DNA from 3 places in the Parabacteroides sp. AF18-52 genome. Region 2 is predicted to be linked to each of the others. Evidence: riboswitches for the same ligand, from Rfam matches in the RefSeq annotation. Region 2 holds a riboswitch; each other region holds the start of a gene.
The links. Region 2 has a riboswitch for thiamine pyrophosphate ahead of DWX23_RS05265 (TonB-dependent receptor). Riboswitches for the same ligand answer to the same signal wherever they lie in the genome.

Region 1 (6,167 bases), on a different contig from region 2:
TTTAATAATTGAACATATATATTATTTAAAAGGGAGAATTGGAATGAATACAGATGTATTAAATACAAATCTGATCGAGGTAATGAAAGATAAAATTCCGGATGGGGTCAACTTAGCGAACACCCTGATGGATATTCTTTATATAGGAAAAGAAGCCGTATACAGAAGATTACGCGGCGAAGTCCCTTTCACCCTCAATGAAGCTTCTATAATTTCAAAGAAATTGGGAGTTTCCCTGGATCAGATCGTGGGTATAAGCTATACCAATAACGCAATGTTCGACCTGAATCTTTTACATTATTCAGATCCTATCAAAACGTATTACGCGATTCTTGACCACTACGTTGAATTATTTGAATCCTTACGGGATGATCCGACCTCGGAACTTAGTACGGCTTCAAATATGATCCCCCAGACTTATTACCTGAAATACGATAATTTGTCCAGGTTCCGGCTATTCAAATGGATGTACCAGAATGAAAAGGTAAATTGTGTAAAGAACTTTTCAGAACTGAATATATCCGATGATCTTAAGCGTGCCCAAAAGGCATTTGTCGAAGCTAGTTCATATATACAAACAACACATTATATATGGGATAGCATGATGTTTAACTATCTGGTGAACGATATAAAATATTTCGCCAGTATTCATTTAATTACAGAAGAAGAAGTCACTAAATTACAAGAAGAACTCCTCAAGCTATTAGACGATTTGGAAACTATTGCTTCCAAAGGCAAATTTGATACAGGTAAAGATATACATATATATATATCTAACATCAATTTTGAAGCTACATACAGCTATGTGGAAACATCGAGCCTGCAATTAAGCCTGATCCGGATTTTTTCAATCAACTCGATCACTTCGAGGGATAAAGAGATGTGCAAAAATATGAAGGAATGGATTCAGTCCTTACGTAAATTCTCCACGATGATATCCGAAAGCGGCGAAATGCAACGGATACAGTTCTTCAAGAAACAACGGGAGATTGTAGAGAATATGTAAAAAGGCATGAGTTTTTATGTTACTATAATTGAAAAAGGACGGTTATCTTCTATAGATTTCCGTCCTTTTCATATGATATCATTATCTGATCTTACTTATTCAGCTTTTCACAGATAAGTTCTGCGGCTTTCTTTCCGCTCATCAGCATACCGCCGAAGATCGGCCCCATACGGAAACTTCCGCTAACTCCGTTGGCAGCCATACCGGAAACAAATAATCCCGGATAGATCTCTTTTGTGTTTTCAACGGTAGTCTGTTCACCCAGTTCCACATTCAATGAACGTTCACCGATCACACCGCCTGTCGGAGTATTCAGTCGGATATCGTTCTTGCGGGCAACTGTACGGGCTACTTCGCAGTCATGTCCTGTACCTTCCAATACAGCTTTAGCCATAATAGTCAGCGGGTCCACATGCATACCTTCGCGGATTACCGGAGCCCAGTTCACTACAACACCGGCTACGGCATCGTTATGGAATACTACGTCTTCCACCGAATAACAGTTAAAGATAGTAGCACCGGCTTTTGTTGCCTGATAGATCAATGCAGAAGTAGTATGAACCGAATCCATTATATAAGTACCGTTGCCTGCATCATGATAAGAAACACCCAGCTCCTTTACGATCGGCATAGCTTCTTCCTGTACGACAATATCATTAAACATCATAGCACCGCCCCACATACCTCCGCCGGGAGCCAGTTTACGGTCGAAAAGAGCCACTTTTTTACCGGCTTTAGCCAGATAATAAGCTGCTACGATACCGGAAGGGCCACCACCTACGATAGCCACATCAATTGATAAGTTGCTCTTCAGTTTTGCAAAATAAGAGTCAATAATTCCTGTTGAAACGATCTGTTCCATTACATTAAATAATTAGTGTTTAAACATCAGAGAGCACATAGAGGTAAAGCTCTCCTTTATTTAGCAATTCTACCGATTCTCCCTTCACGGCATTACCCGGGCAGGTTCTATGGGTATAATCTCAGCCTGTATATTAAGGCACCCCTATGATAAGTCGCAGCAAAGATAATAAATTATCCGAAATGTGGCGGCCGCTTATTCATTTTCCGTTCAACAAAGTCTTTGATAAACCCTACTGTTTCGTCTACACCCAATACAGATACATCGATAGAGAAATTATAAGAAGAAGCAACTCCCCACTCTTTATTGGTGTAATAATTATAGTAAGCGGCACGCGATTTATCGGTTTTCATCATCAATTCTTTTGCCTGCTCGACAGTTACATCTTGTCTTTCTATAATACGCTGGATACGATGTTCGGGAGTGGTATGAATAAAGAAACTCAGGCAGTCGGGATCGTCACGCAGGATATAGTCTGCACAACGTCCTACCAAGACACACGACTGCTCAGCCGCCAACTTGCGGATAGCGTCACTCTGAAACTTGAATAATCCGTCGTTCGACAAAATGTCGTTGTAAGGTGTAAACATTCCCATATAGGAATATCCCATAGTAAATGCATATGACAGTCCGCTGGAAGCCCGTTCGTCCGCTTTCTCAAAAAACTCCTCACTCAAGCCGCTCTCTTTCGCTGCTATCGCCATCAATTCCTTATCATAATAAGCGATGCCCAGCGCTTTCGCCAACTTCTGCCCTACTTCTCGTCCACCGCTGCCAAATTGACGGCCAATGGTCAATATGATCTTGTTATCCATAAATTACCAGATTTGATTATCCTGCGATAAATATACAATATTTTTTTAGTTTGGTACATGTTTAAACTTCCTGAATTGATTTACCAGTACAATTGCTGTTACGACCGTTGCGATCGTGTCGGCTACCGGCATACTGATCCAGACACCTAACGTTCCGAAGAAACGGGGAAGGATGATCAAACAAGGGATCAGGAACAATAACTGACGGGTAAGCGACAAAAAGATCGCTTTCTTTGACATACCGATCGAAAGGAAGAAGTTGGTTGCCACCATCTGGAACCCCACGATCGGGAAGACGGCAAATACGATATGAAGACCGAACACAGCAGCTTTCACCAATTCATCGTCGGTCGTAAACATATTCACGATCAGAGTCGGGAACAACTGGCATAACAGGAAACCCGTCGTTGCAACGCCTATCGCCCACTTCATCGTCAGCTTGGTCACTTCCGTCACACGAGGATATAAACGGGCGCCGAAATTATATCCGGCAATCGGCTGCATACCCTGGTTGAAGCCCATAATGATCATTACAAACAGGAAGATGATACGGTTTACAATACCATAGGCCCCGATAGCCATATCTCCGCCATACTCCTTCAATCCACGGTTGATCAGGATGACGATCAGGCAAGAACAGAGATTCATCAAGAAAGGAGACATACCGATATACAGGATACCTTTTACTATCTCCTTCTTCAATTTATAAATACCTTTCTTAAAATGAAGCAATTGCGACGGTCTGGAAAAATGGATCATCTGTCCGGTCAGTGAAATCACCTGAGAAATCACAGTAGCCCATGCGGAACCTTTGATTCCCCAGCCGAATCCAAAGATAAAGATCGGATTCAATATACAGTTTATCACGACCGAAGCCAGTGTCGCATACATGGCCAGTTTCGGGAAACCGGATGAACGCAATACGGCATTCAATCCCAAATACATGTGTGTGACCACATTTCCATAGAGAATGATCTGCATATAATCGCGTGCATACGATATCGTATTCTCACTAGCCCCGAAGAAATAAAGGATCGGATCGAGAAGGAACAAAAAGACAAAGGTAAAAGCGACGCCAAGAAGGACATTCAGCACTAATACATTGCCGAGAACCCGGTTTGCACCTTCGTAATCTTTCTGCCCTAATTTAACAGACACAAGCGTAGAAGCCCCTACCCCGACCAACGAACCGAAAGCTGCCGCCAGGTTCATAAGCGGAAAGGTCAGAGCCAGACCGGAGATAGCCAGCGGCCCAACCCCATGTCCGATAAAAATACTGTCTGCCATATTATAAAGCGAAGATGCCGTCATGGCGATAATCGCCGGAATAGCGTATTGCGTAAGCAGTTTTCCAATACGTTCGGTACCTAATACCAGAGGAGAGTTTTCTTTTGCCATAAAAACCAATTGATATGCAAAGGTACGGATATTTCCGATTAATTTTTACCTTTGTTCTACTATAATAGTTTAAAAGATGGCAGAGAACTTAATCATAAGCGTTGGAAATAAAGAGCAGCAGTATCAAACACTATTCCCCCAGATAGAGTCATTACTGGCTGGTGAAAACGACACGATCGCCAATATGGCAAATGTAGCAGCGGCACTGAAACAGACATTCAATTTCTTTTGGGTCGGTTTCTATATAGTCAAAGACGATATGCTGGTGCTCGCTCCTTTTCAGGGATCGATAGCTTGCACACGTATCCGGTATGGCAAAGGTGTTTGCGGTACGGCATGGAAAGAGGCAACCACTCAAATTGTTCCTGACGTAGATCTATTCCCCGGACATATTGCCTGTAACTCCGATTCGAAATCTGAAATTGTAGTTCCGGTTATTCGTGACGGGAAAGTGGTAGCTGTACTCGATATCGACAGCGATGAGTTGAATAGTTTCGATGAGACAGATGCTGTTTATCTGGAGAAGATATGCCGGTTGATTTAACCGTAACATAATATAAATGAAGATGTGCCAGAATTGATATTTACCAGACGCAGATAACGCAGACGGTTTATCTATTTTGACACATCTTCATTTATAGGCTTTTGTAATATTTAGAAGACAATCTCTATCTTGCCATAGCAAGGGTTAGCCTCCAATGTCTTACAATAATTTCCCCAGGCAATTTCCGGATAATCCCAACGGTTGTTGACGTACAGGATCAATTGGCCATCTGCGCGTTTACTTGAACGGCAGGCTACAGTGGCATCCGGTGAAAGAACCGATAAGCCTTTTCCTGTATTACCGGCATTCAACGTATAGAAATAGATATTTTCTTTCATTCCTTTTGCCATTTGAGTAAGCGGGCGATCGCAATTCGCTCCGGCATCTGCCCAATAATAATAATTGTGCGTATCACACTGCCAGGGTTGTTCCGGACGGGCTCCATAAGGCACTTTGTTCGGATTATAGAGAGAGGTTTCTCCTTCATTGCCTGCAAAAGCACCGGAAGGATAATAGCTCCAATGTCCCCGGCGTTTCCATTTCAGCCGGTCCATCGTTTCAGGAAGATAGAAAGAAAGACCTGTTTCACGCAGAAAACCATTCGGTTGTCCGTTCGTCAGGTAATTGATCTCCATACGTCCTTCGGGAGAGATCAATAGACGGATATCCGTATCCACATCATTATAACGACCGTTCAGGATAACCAGGACATTATCGCCTTGTTTTGTATAAGTGATGCTCTGCTTCTGCCAGTCGGCATCCGATGTAAGGAACTTGGTTGCACTCTTACGCACTTCGGCTCCCGTCAGATGGTTCAGGTTGATATCCAGATTCAGGAAAGGACCTTTTTCTATAAAGACCTGCCCGTCGGCCGTTGCATGACAGATCAGGCCGGTTTCTTTACTGAACGGGATTTCAAAACGATCGCCTTTTACCACGATACGGTCAGCACTTTCCTCGACCAGTAGCGAACCTTTACGATCCGGTTGCGGCAGTGTGATTTTAGGTTGCCCTAATGTGACAAGCGAGGCATCGATCAAATCTCCCTCCGCTGTAAGGAAACTGACAAGCAGTTCGCCACCTTCTTTCCAGTCTTCAGCGGGAAGGATCAGAACACCTTTCTGATGCGGTTCGATGGAAGCCATCCGGATATCTTTTTCCATACTGTTATATTGATAACGTACTTTTATCTCATTCAGGTTCGTATGATCGAAACGGTTATATACCGGAAGAACCAGACGTTCACCCGTTGTATAATCACTGACCTGCTCCGCTAACAGGCGTACTGGTGAATAGGCTTTCTTGGTAGACCAGAACTCCGGTTTCTCACGACGCCAGACATCTACAATACCCCATTCGCCATATCCTACGCAGTTCCCCTGAAAGTCTTCCGGCTTGGCAGTATGGGCAAACTCCTTCCAGAAAGAAGTACCCATCTTAGGCTCGGGTAACATAAATGTCTCGTCGATATATCCCCAGATGGCACCGCCCAAACCGCCGGGAGCATCGAACAAACCGCTCCACATCTTATCGAGGGAGATT
Region 2 (6,167 bases):
GGGAAAACAAGTTCCTCGGCAACCGCTTAGGTTTCGAACTTTCTTTCTACAGTAATGTGGTGAAAGATCAGATCCTTCAGACTACGACGTCTGCTTCCTCGGGAGGTACTTCCATCCTGATGAACGTCGGCGAGTTGAAAAACCGCGGTGTTGAAATGTCTCTGTACGGTACTCCTATTCAAACCAAAGACTGGACATGGGATGTCCGTGCAAACTGGGCATGGAATAAGAACGAAGTAACCAAACTGATCGACGGCGTCAGCTCTATCGACCATTCTACAGTGGATAACGGGGCAGCAGTGCTTCAATCATCCGTAGGCCGCCCGATGGGTGACTGGTATGTATATGGAACGGTAAAAGATGAAAACGGTAATAAAATCGTTGACGACAACGGTTTGTATATCGTAGACTATACAGAGCGCCAGAAAGCAGGAAATGCCATGCCAAAAGTAGTCGGAGGATTCAGTACATCATTGAACTACAAAGACTTCTATCTGGATGCAACAATCGACTTCCGTATTGGCGGTGATGTAATGAACTTGCCTTACCAGTACATGACAGAACTGGGTATCCTGGATTGTACGCTGGACAACCGTGACGCATCCCGTGGCGGTCTTACCTGGTATGCAGACGGCAACGACTTGTCAGACCCCTCCAAACGTCACCTGACCGACCAGGCTGCCGGAACAACAGTGAACGGCAATATGGTTTACGATAATGGTGTTATCCAGCCGGGTGTTAAACAGGACGGCAGTCAAAACAATACGATCATTACAGCCGGTGAAGTCTATTACAACCAATATGGATGGGGATATTCCGGTAATATCACTTACGAAAATGCGATACAGAAAAACTCTTATGTAAAAATGCGCGAATTGAGCCTTGGTTACAGATTACCTAAAAACATCACCAGCAAATTCGGCTGCAAAAACCTGATGGTTTCCGTATACGGTCGTAACCTCTTCTACTTCTATAAGAGCCTGAAAGAATTCGATGCGGAATGTACTGACGGAACGACCTGGATCAGCCAGGCACAGATTGGCGGTTCTACAGCCACAACACGTTCATTCGGCTTCTCAGTACGTGCAAGCTTCTAATCGACGAAATAAATATAGAATAATAAAATTGAAAGATTTATGAAAAAAATATATGCACTCGCACTCGGATGCGCAGCCTTACTGGCAACGTTTTCCTGCAGTGACGACAAATTTACGGACCAATACCAGGATCCGTCGAAAACGCAAAAGGTGACATGTCCGGCTTTAATGGTCGGTGTCTGGCAAGCCTCCAATACATGGATGAATCCGGTTTATTACAGATACTATGTATCTTCCACCACTTCCGGCCTGTTCTCCGGCGTTATCGGCCATACAAACAGCAAGGACCGCTTTGCCGGTGCCGGACAGGGTTATTTCAACGAACGTTGGAGAAACTTCTACAATACACTGACTCAGTTCAGAGTATTGGAAAGCGAATTCAATAATCTTCCGGAAGAAGAAAAAGAAGATTACCGTATCTTCTTCCTGCTGGGACGTACTGTGATGGAAGAACAATTGTATGAAGTGTGTTCTGCCTGGGGAGGAGTTCCATTCTCTGAAGCCGGTACATTATGGGCAACCGGGAATGTTGCGACCTCCAAACCCAAATACGATTCGGACATCGATTTGTACCGGATGATCCTGACCGACCTGGACGAAGTCAATACATATCTTAACGGCCGTTCGCTTCCATCTAATGCCAGTACTTTCCTGAGCGCAGAAGATTACGTAAACAACGGAGATGTTTCCTTATGGCGGAAATATGTAAACTCATTGCGTTTACGTGTTGCTACCCATCTTGCCTCCAACGGCGATCTGGTCAACGAAGCCCGTACAGCGATCAAGACGATGTTGGAAAACCCGGGAACTTATCCTATGGTAGATGTCAATTCAGATAATATCACTGTACCACAGACCGACGACGATCAGTTCGACTTCGACCGTGACCTGCAGAACGCAATCGAAAACACCCGCTACAACCGCATGTCAGGTGCTATGCAACGTGCCTTAAATGCAAACACAAACAATGAAGACCCTCGTCTGGAAGTGTTATACGACAGTAACTGGAACAACGAGTATATCGGCCTCGACCCGAAAGAAACCATTACGGACCAGGAAACGAACCTGAGTATCTCGACACACGGTACTGCTAAATATTACGCCGCACTGGATACATCGACCTTCACCCGTAACCCGGGATTCCCTGGTCTCTGGATGACAGCTGCCGAAGTTTCTTTTATGAAGGCGGAAGCTTATGCCAACAACTGGGCCAGCGGCAATGCCAAAAGTGAATTCATAAATGCAATGAAACTCTCTACCGAGTTTTATTTCGACCTGAATTCTACAGGAACTTTCCGCGATGCACTGACAGCTCCGTCCGCTTCTGTCGTAGAAGCGTATGCCGAAACACAGTGGGATGCCAGCAATCCTCAGAAGAGTATTCTGACACAACGCTGGATACATCATGGCGCAATCCAGGAATATGAAGCCTGGAACGTCGTTCGCCGTACCGGTTATCCGGAAATTTATTTCAAACGTGATAACCAGTCCGTTGCCACTCCCCTGCCTCTCGACCGCATCCAGTATCCGTCTGACGAAAAAGACTATAACTCGGATAATCTGAATGCCCACCTGGGAGGTAAGGAAGATTCCTGGTACACTCCGCTGAACTGGATGAAGAGTACATGGTATACAACGATTGAATAGCATACAGAAAATATCCACAGTAAATAATTACAACATAATTGATGGTAGATTGTGGAACAGAAACCGCCCCGAAGTGATTCGCGGCGGTTTTATCATTTGTACAATCCCCTAACTTTCCTTACCTTTGCCATCCGAATACAAAGGGGTGCTTGCAGCGTACCGAATATCGTACGTACCGCAGGCTGAGATTATACCCATATTACCTGATACGGATAATGCCGCCGAAGGGAATTGTAAAACATGGTATACTTCTTCACACAACACTCCTCTCCTATTCATTTATCAGTTTTTAAACAATAAGGTAAAAAGGATGAAAAGTGTATTATTATTTATTGCCGGTTCGCTGGCCACATGGGCCACAGCGGAAAATCAACCGGATCCTGTCGATTCTTTAAAAATTTCACGCGATCTGTCGCTGGACGAAGTAGTCGTCACAGCCACCCGGGTAGCCAAAGGGACTCCGGTAGCCTACAGCGAAGTATCCGGAAACGAACTCACCCGCAAAAACGACGGCCAGAGTATTCCCTATCTGATCTCTCAATCTCCGTCTGTCATCATGACTTCGGATGCAGGGACAGGGATCGGTTATTCCGGTTTCCGTATCCGCGGAACAGACGCCAACCGTATCAACATCACAGTAAATGGCGTGCCGGTCAACGACTCCGAATCACATACGGTCTTTTGGGCGAACATGTCCGACTTTGCCTCATCTGTCAACAACATACAGATACAACGCGGAGCCGGAACATCCACTAACGGAGCCGCAGCCTTCGGGGCTACCGTTGCCATGCAGACACAGAAGCCGGACCTGAAACCTTATGCCGAATATTCCCTTTCGGCAGGTTCGTTCGGAACCGTTAAAAACTCAGTGAAGCTGGGAACCGGATTACTCCATGACCATTTCGTGTTCGATGCCCGTTATTCCAATGTACAAAGTGACGGATATATCGACCGGGCAAAAGCCAATATGCATTCTTACTTCGGTTCCGGTACTTATTACGGAGATAACACGCTGGTCCGTTTCCATACTTTCGGAAATATAGAGAAGACGTATCAGGCATGGAACGGCGTTCCCTCCTCTCTTCTGAACAGCGACCGAACCTACAATCCGTGCGGAGAATACGAAGAAAAGGGAGTCAAAAAGTTTTACAACAACCAGACTGACAATTACTGGCAACAGAACTATCATCTGATGGCCAGCCAACGCCTGGGTGACCTATGGAACATGAACCTGACTCTCCATTATACACATGGGGAAGGGTATTACGAAGATTATAAAGCAGATTCAGATTTCGAAAAATACCAATTACCCGAATACATAAACGGAAAAGGCGATACCATCCGCAAATCAGACCTCGTCCGCCGTAAATGGCTGGATAATGATTTCTATGGCGTTGTCTACAGTGCAAACTACCGTTCCGAACGTCTTCAGATGAGTTTCGGTTCGGCTGTAAACAAATATGTAGGCGACCATTTCGGTCGTGTCATGTGGGTAAAGAGCGGAGAAGCACTTCCACAGCCAGACTACGAATATTACCGTAACAGAGGAAACAAATTGGACTATAACTTTTATGTAAAAGGCAACTACCGATTCCACCCGTATCTGAACGGATATCTCGACCTGCAATACCGCGGTGTTCATTATACCATTAAAGGGAGTGACGACAAAGCCCGCGGTGATGTCGATGTAGACAAGCACTGGAATTTTTTCAACCCGAAAGCGGGCATCAATTTCCAGAAAGACGGCCATAATGCTTTCATCTCCTTCTCCGTTGCCAACCGGGAACCCAACCGCGACAATTTCACGGAAGCCAAACCCCATGAACGTCCCGCACACGAAACCCTGTACGATTATGAAGCCGGTTATAGCTTCGGTAACGAGCGTTTCCGTGTCGGTGCCAACCTCTATTTTATGGATTATAACAATCAGTTGATCCTTAGTGGCAAAATCAGCGAAATCGGTGAGGCTCTGACCAGCAATATCAAAGACAGTTATCGTATGGGTATCGAACTGACCGGAGGTGTAAGTATCACTCACTGGCTGGACTGGAACGGAAACGTTACCCTAAGCCGTAACAAAATAAAAGACTATACTCATTTTATGGACGATTATGATAACGGTGGCCAGGCTAGCGAATACCTGGGAACAACAGATATAGCCTTCTCCCCCGGTATCATTGCCAACAGTATGTTCGACTTCAATCTGAAAGGATTCTCCGCGAGTTTCAACTCACAGTTCGTAGGCCGTCAGTACATCGACAACACTTCCACCAAAGACCGTTCGATCGATCCTTACTTTGTGAACAGCCTGCGTGTTGGATATGTCTTCAAACCAAAATTCATCAAAGAGCTTGGAGTTGATGTTACGATCAACAACCTCTTTAACGAACAATATGAAACAAACGCCTGGGTTTCCACCTACATCAGCGGAGGTAAAGTCCACAAATATGACGGCTATTTCACCCAGGCAGGTACAAATGTCATGGCAAGAGTAACATTCAAATTCTGAAAAAATGGAGCAACTACTGGAATATTTCGGTGTCATAACAGGTTTTCTTTACCTGTTACTGGAGATCAGACAGCATAAAGCAATGTGGATTGTCGGTTTTATGACCTCACTGGTCTACGTTTTTGTTTTCTTCTTCTCTAAAATATATGCCGATATGGGACTGAATATCTACTATGTTGCCATCAGCATTTACGGTTTCAGAAAATGGACCTGCGCAGAAAAAAATATTTCCGAAGAAAAAGTCCCGGATGACACAATTTTCTACCGTCATATCACCTGGTCATTATTCGCGGGGATAGCATCAGCTATCCTCGCCATATACGCTCTGCTTTATTACATACTCCACAATTTCACAGACTCTCCGATCCCTATGGGCGATGCATTCACCACCTCCGTCGGAATCGTTGCCACCTGGATGTTGGCGCGCCGTATTATCGAACACTGGATATTCTGGGTTATCGTCAATTTCGTATCCGTCTATCTTTATTATCTGCGCGGCTTATATCCTACTATGTTTTTGTACATTTGCTACGGCATTTTAGCTATTGTCGGATATTATACGTGGAAAAAGAAAGGAATAAATACAAATGACAACATCTTATGATTGTATAGTGGTTGCTAACGGTAGTTTTCCGCAAACAGCCGGGCCGTTGGAACTTTTAAAATCCGCACCGGCCATCATTGCATGCGACGGGGCAGTGCAGAACCTGTATGAACGGGGACTGATCCCTACAGCTATCGTCGGCGACCTCGACAGCATCCCCCCCGCAATGTTGCAACTATATGACGACCGCATCCATACGGTAGAAGACCAGGAAATAAACGACCTCACTAAAGCCGTACGTTTCGCCCACTCTTCAGGCTTCCGGAACCTACTGATCCTGGGAGCTACCGGGCTGCGCGAAGACCATACA
Region 3 (6,167 bases), on a different contig from region 2:
TGTATCACGATAGATATCCCAACTTAGTGCTTCCACATTTCCGTTCACTTTTTCCAAAGCCTGGTAGATAGGAACAGTCCCCATCGGTACAGGACAGTTACGAATGATCCATTCGCGTGTTTCGTGGATATTGTCGCCTGTGGAAAGGTCCATTAACGTATCGCCTCCCCATTTGCAACTCCATACCGCCTTCTCTATCTCTTCGCTGATACCGGAAGAGAGGGCCGAGTTTCCGATATTCGTATTGATCTTCACCAGGAACTTCTTACCGATGATCATCGGTTCCGCTTCCGGATGGTTGACGTTGGACGGTATGATCGCACGCCCGGCTGCTATTTCCTTACGGACAAAATCCGGTGTAATATACGATTTCAGTCCCAATGCCTCGATCTGTTGATTTTCACGTATGGCAACGTATTCCATTTCAGGCGTAATGATCCGGCGTTTGGCATAATACATTTGGGTGATGTTCTTACCTTCTTTTGCACGATAGGGGAGGTGGCGTTTCGGGAAACGGATAGCATCCAGGCTTTTATCTTCCAGGCGGCTACGTCCGTATTCCGATGTAAGTTCGCTCAGCTGTTCGATATCCTTGCGCTTGCTGCACCATTCTTCACGGATACGTGGGATACCGGCTGTTATGTCGATGTTTATCTTCGGATCGGAGAATGGTCCGCTTGTGTCGTAGACAATTACCGGATTGTTTTTCTTACAAACTTTTTCTCCGTTTTCATCCAGTGTAACGGTATCCAGAAGTTTTATCTTACGCATTCCAACTTTGATCTTGTTGATCTCTCCCGGAATGTATATCTTCTCCGATGACGGGTAGGTGATACGCATCGTATTTTTCTTGTTTGCCATTGTTATATTGTTTATATTTTGATCAATGTAAATCTATTTGCTTGCTATACTTTTTTATTATTAAACAGAAACGTTCCATCTCCTTTACAGGATCGGGCGCCTGGGTAATAGCCGATGATACGGCGATCCCTGTAATTCCGGTACTCATCAAAGGGGCGATATCCTCATACCGGATTCCTCCGATTGCAAATATAGGAATTTTTAGTCCTGCTTCCCGGCATTGTTCCATGATTCTTTTGTATCCTTCGAGACCGAGTATCGGACTCAGGTTCTTTTTTGTTTCTGTAAAACGATATGGGCCAAGACCGATATAGGAGGCGCCCTGTCTGTCTGCTTCCACGATATCTTCAAAGGTATTGGCTGTAGCACCTACCAGGAAAAGGTCGCCGTATCCTTGTTGACGGATAATCTTCCAGGCATCGCTGACCGGCATATCTTTCTTACCCAGATGTACAGTGAGAGCTTTGCTTTTAATAGCGATCTCCAGGTTGTCGTCTATGCATACCCGACAGGATGATCCTGCTAAATGAACCAGCTTTTCGGCAGCTTCGAGGGTAAGATTGTCTTTCATTCGTATCTGTATCCAGTTACATCCGCCTTCCAGGGCTATTTTGACCTGGTCTTCTTCTGTATATTTTTCAGTACGGTGTGTGATGAACATCAACGGAAGTGTGTTCTCTTCCGTGAAACAAGCATACCGGCTGTTTATCTTTTCAGGCATAGTTGTATATTTTTATATTGATTGATAATTGTTTCTTTTTGTGATATATCCGGCACTTTTCCCCACAATGCACCTAAAACGGCTACGCCTCCGAAACCTATTGAACGGATCGATGGGATCGTTTCGTTACTGATACCACCCAAAGCGATTACTTTTTCATTTATTATCTTATGGGAAGCGGCATCCTGCAAAGTTTCCAAAGAGAAACCGCTACCGTATTCTTCTTTAGATATGCTCTCAAAGACAGGGCTGAGAAAGACATAATCGAGTTGTCGATTTTCTTTTACTTCCTGTAAGGAATGACAGGAACGGCTGATACTGCCTTTGAAACCTTCCGGTATAATATGGTTCCTGCTGTTCAGATGGATGCCGGCAAGATTATATTCCGATGTCAGTTCAAAATGATCATGTAAGACGATACGGGAGTGAAACACCTCCGGGACGGTATTTAATAATAAACGTAATACCTGTTTATCCCCCTGGGGTTTACGCAAATGCACTCTTTCCATTCCTTCCTGAAATAAAGCCGTCAGGATCAGACCTTCGCCTTCAAAGAAATTAGGAGTCGTTATGGCTATCAGTTTCATGACCTATTCATTTCTATTTTATGTAATGGAACCGGGGCAAAAAAATGATTCAACGGGCCATGACCATGACCCGTTTTTACATCTTTTCCACTCTGAATAGCTTGTGTGATATACTCTTTGGCAGAACCGACTGCTTCAGGCAGATTCATACCCAAAGCAAGATAAGCAGCAATAGCCGAAGATAATGTACAGCCAGTCCCATGACCGTTCGTCGTTTCTATCGTTTCGGCGGACAGGCGGACAGGAGACATTTCCGACATATATAATATATCGGTCATATCTTTTGTCTTCAGATGGCCGCCTTTCATTAGAACGGCCTTGCAGCCCCGGGACAATAATTTTCCGGCAGCCAAATCCATATCTTTTTCGGAGAAGATCTTTACACCTGACAGGTATTCTGCTTCGTCGATATTGGGAGTGACTAATGTACTTCGGACGAACAGTTCGCGGACTATGATTTCGATGGCATCATCCTGTAGCAATTTATTCCCGCTGGTAGAGATCATCACCGGGTCCAGTATGATATATGCGGGAGAAAATTTGTCTATTGTTTCAACGATAATTTCGGCTGCCGTCTTGTTATGTACCATTCCTATTTTCACAGCATCGATCGTAATATCTTCAAAGACAGCATCGAGTTGCCCTTTCAATATCTCGGGAGAAATAGCCTGAATGCCTCTGACACCCTGGGTGTTCTGAGCTGTGACCGATGTTATGACGGAAGCTCCGTAAACACCGATGGCGGAGAATGTCTTGATATCTGCTTGTATGCCAGCTCCGCCACCACTGTCGGAACCGGCAATTGTAAGTGCTACCGGATAGCGATACGTCGTATCTGTTTTCATGTTTACATACCAAAGGAGGGAAAAAGCCTTATCTGTCTTTCCTACGGCGGCATTACCCGCATCAGGTTCACAGGGTATAATCTCAGCCCGTTTACAGTATGGCACCCCCTTTTCGCGGACAAAGGTAGAAAGATTGACAGGAGAAAACAAAAGTGAATTGTTAAATTTAAGAGAGAATTGATACATATAAAGAAATAATCCAGTATATTTGCGAGTACATATCCGGCATTATAGCTTTTCTTCCGGATTGTGTTTCCTTTTACCATAACAATCTTAAAGGTGACTGAACATGTTGAATAATAAAGGCTTGTATGTGATTACCGGAGGGCCTGGAACAGGTAAAACATCGCTAATTGAAGAACTTGAAAAAGATGGATTAAAGACTGTAAAAGAGGTTGCACGAGATATAATCAAAGAACAACAACTGCAGGGAGGAGATGCCTTGCCCTGGAAAGATACCGGGTTATATACGAAGATAATGCTGGAACGCTCTGTCGATTCGTATCTTGCACATGCAAAAGAGGAAGGTGTCCTGTTCTTTGACAGGGGAATACCTGATACTTTGGCTTATGCACAGTTAATAGGGTTGAACGACCGGAAATACATAGAACTGGCCGTTAATAAATATAGGTATAGTGAACAGGTTTTTATACTTCCCCCGTGGGAAAGTATATACCATACAGATAAAGAACGTAAACAATCATTTAATGAAGCGATAGATACATATTATGTAATGAGAGATGTTTATGAGAATGCAGGTTATACATTGATCGAAGTACCCCAATTGCCTGTGGAAGCAAGGAAGGATTTCATTATTGATCGTATAAATTCAATCTGAAAACATCAATATTGGGGCCTTTTAATGAATTTTGTTGTCAATTGGAATATAATCGGTTCAATTTGGAACATTCAGAAAAAAGAATCTGTTATAATTTTGCGGAGTTTAACGAGGGAGTTAATATAAAATAATGGGGAAAAAGATTGTTTTTATTCTGACATTCGTTTTGATAGCTTTTGCATCAAAGGGTCAGAACACAATAATAAACGGAATTGTAACGGACTCGATCACAGGAGAAACGTTACCATATGTTTCAGTTATACTGAAAGGTACAACTATCGGAGCAACGACAGACGATGACGGGAAGTTTTCACTGACAACATCATCTAATGAAAGAACTTTATCCGTTTCTTATCTTGGATACGAAGAAAAAGAGTTTAAAGTTGCTGTCGGAAAGAAGAATTATTTCAAGATAGCTTTAGCGCCTTCCAGCTTCGCTATCTCGGAAGTTGTAGTCAAGCCCAAAAAGGAAAAATACAGTAAAAAAGAGAATCCGGCCGTCGCCTTCGTCAAGAATGTGATCGATTCACGCGAAAGTAACAATCCGCGTAACCACGATTACTTCAGCTATAGCCAGTATGAGAAGATGGTTTTCGCAATGAACGATTATCATCCGAAACCCAAAAAGGAAAATGGTAAAGCCGGTAAATTCGACTTCCTGATCGATTATATCGATACGTTGGATATCGGCAAGACTATCCTGCCCGTATCGGAAAAAGAGAAGGTGGAAGGTGTCTTTTACCGTAAAGATCCTAAGGTGGAGAAAAGAGTCGTATTGGGAGCCAAGGCTGCCGGTGTAGATGAAGTTTTCTCACGTGATGGCATGCAGCAGTTCCTGGGAGAAGTTTTTCGTGAAGTAGATATTTTTAAGAATGATATTCCTCTCTTCCTGCAACGTTTTGTAAGCCCGTTGTCCAGCATGGGGCCTAATTTCTATAAGTATTATCTGCTTGATACATTGGAGGTCAACGGACAACAATGTGTGGACCTGGGGTTTGTTCCTTTTGTTTCCGAAGGCTTTGGCTTTACGGGGCATTTGTTCGTGACGCTCGATTCTACCTATTTCGTCAAGAAGGCGATATTGAATGTTCCTAAAAACATCAACCTGAACTTTGTCAGTGGAATGACGATCGAACAGACTTTTGAAAGGACGGAAGACGGAACACGTATCATAACCAAAGATGATATAAATGTAGACTTTAAGCTGACGGAGAAGTCGAAAGGCATGTATGCCCGAAGGCTGAACATATACAGCAATCATTCTTTCCTGCCTCCTGAGGACGATGGGATATTTAAAGAAAGTGCTCCGGTCATCACGCTGCAGAATGCCTATAAACAACCGGAAGATTTCTGGGACCTGAATCGTCCCGAGGAAGCCGGAAAGCGGAATCAGAATACGGTCGATAAGCTGATGGAGAAATTACGTTCGGTTCCGATATTCTATGTGACGGAGAAGATCATAACGATCCTGACTTCGGGATATATAGGCACAAATACTGATCCTGTTAAAAACAAATTTGAGTTTGGACCGGCCAATACCTTTATCAGTGGTAATGCGATCGAAGGTGCCCGCTTCCGTGTCGGAGGTACGACTACGACTGCTTTCAGTAAAAGATTATTCCTGGAAGGATATGCCGCTTACGGTACGACAGACCGGAAGATCAAATATAATGGTTTGATAGAGTATTCGTTCAACGATAAGAAAGAATATCGTAAAGAGTATCCGGTCAATTCCATTCGTTTGGAATATCTGTACGATATCAACCAGCTGGGACAACAGTATATGTACACCAACAAGGATAATATCTTCCTGGCATGGAAACGTCAGAGAGATACCCGTGCTACTTATTTGAGAAATGCCGAGTTGACTTACTATCGCGAACATTATAACGGTATTGCTTACGGTGCTGTCCTGCGTAACAAGAAAGAATATTCGACAGACTATGCTGTTTTCGACAGAATAGAAGAAGATGGCCGTATCACTCCGATAAAATCTTATTCAATGACAGAGCTGGAATTTAAGTTCCGCTATGCTCCGAACGAGAAATTCTATCAGACACGTAATTACCGTTATCCGATTACTTTCGATGCTCCGGTAATCACTTTGAGCCATATTACAGCAAGAAAAGGTGTATTGGGTGCCGATTATACCTATAACCGTACAGACCTGGGTATCCAGAAACGTTTCTGGTTCTCTGCTTTCGGATACATCGATATTATCGGTAAGGCAGGCAAGGTGTGGGACAAGGTTCCTTATCCATTGCTGATATTGCCAAATGCAAACTTGTCATATACAATCCAGCCGGAGTCCTATA

Region 1: linked by a shared signal. The riboswitch ahead of DWX23_RS03650 (sulfide-dependent adenosine diphosphate thiazole synthase) and the one ahead of DWX23_RS05265 (TonB-dependent receptor) in region 2 are both predicted to bind thiamine pyrophosphate.
Region 3: linked by a shared signal. The riboswitch ahead of thiD (bifunctional hydroxymethylpyrimidine kinase/phosphomethylpyrimidine kinase) and the one ahead of DWX23_RS05265 (TonB-dependent receptor) in region 2 are both predicted to bind thiamine pyrophosphate.

What each region holds. Positions count from the first base shown of each region.
Region 1 is NZ_QUGR01000001.1:873,135-879,301, forward strand. Features, by position in the region: gene DWX23_RS03645 (hypothetical protein) at 44-1,006, shown strand; gene DWX23_RS03650 (sulfide-dependent adenosine diphosphate thiazole synthase) at 1,098-1,868, opposite strand; TPP riboswitch at 1,929-2,024, opposite strand; gene DWX23_RS03655 (AAA family ATPase) at 2,042-2,683, opposite strand; gene DWX23_RS03660 (MATE family efflux transporter) at 2,729-4,081, opposite strand; gene DWX23_RS03665 (GAF domain-containing protein) at 4,158-4,625, shown strand; gene DWX23_RS03670 (glycoside hydrolase family 2 TIM barrel-domain containing protein) at 4,736-6,167, opposite strand, start outside.
Region 2 is NZ_QUGR01000002.1:407,337-413,503, forward strand. Features, by position in the region: gene DWX23_RS05255 (SusC/RagA family TonB-linked outer membrane protein) at 1-1,097, shown strand, start outside; gene DWX23_RS05260 (SusD/RagB family nutrient-binding outer membrane lipoprotein) at 1,137-2,744, shown strand; TPP riboswitch at 2,876-2,992, shown strand; gene DWX23_RS05265 (TonB-dependent receptor) at 3,055-5,253, shown strand; gene pnuC (nicotinamide riboside transporter PnuC) at 5,258-5,857, shown strand; gene DWX23_RS05275 (thiamine diphosphokinase) at 5,841-6,167, shown strand, end outside.
Region 3 is NZ_QUGR01000001.1:512,791-518,957, reverse strand. Features, by position in the region: gene thiC (phosphomethylpyrimidine synthase ThiC) at 1-861, opposite strand, end outside; gene DWX23_RS02130 (thiamine phosphate synthase) at 884-1,582, opposite strand; gene DWX23_RS02125 (thiamine phosphate synthase) at 1,567-2,169, opposite strand; gene thiD (bifunctional hydroxymethylpyrimidine kinase/phosphomethylpyrimidine kinase) at 2,166-3,014, opposite strand; TPP riboswitch at 3,043-3,128, opposite strand; gene DWX23_RS02115 (AAA family ATPase) at 3,304-3,852, shown strand; gene DWX23_RS02110 (DUF5686 and carboxypeptidase-like regulatory domain-containing protein) at 3,983-6,167, shown strand, end outside.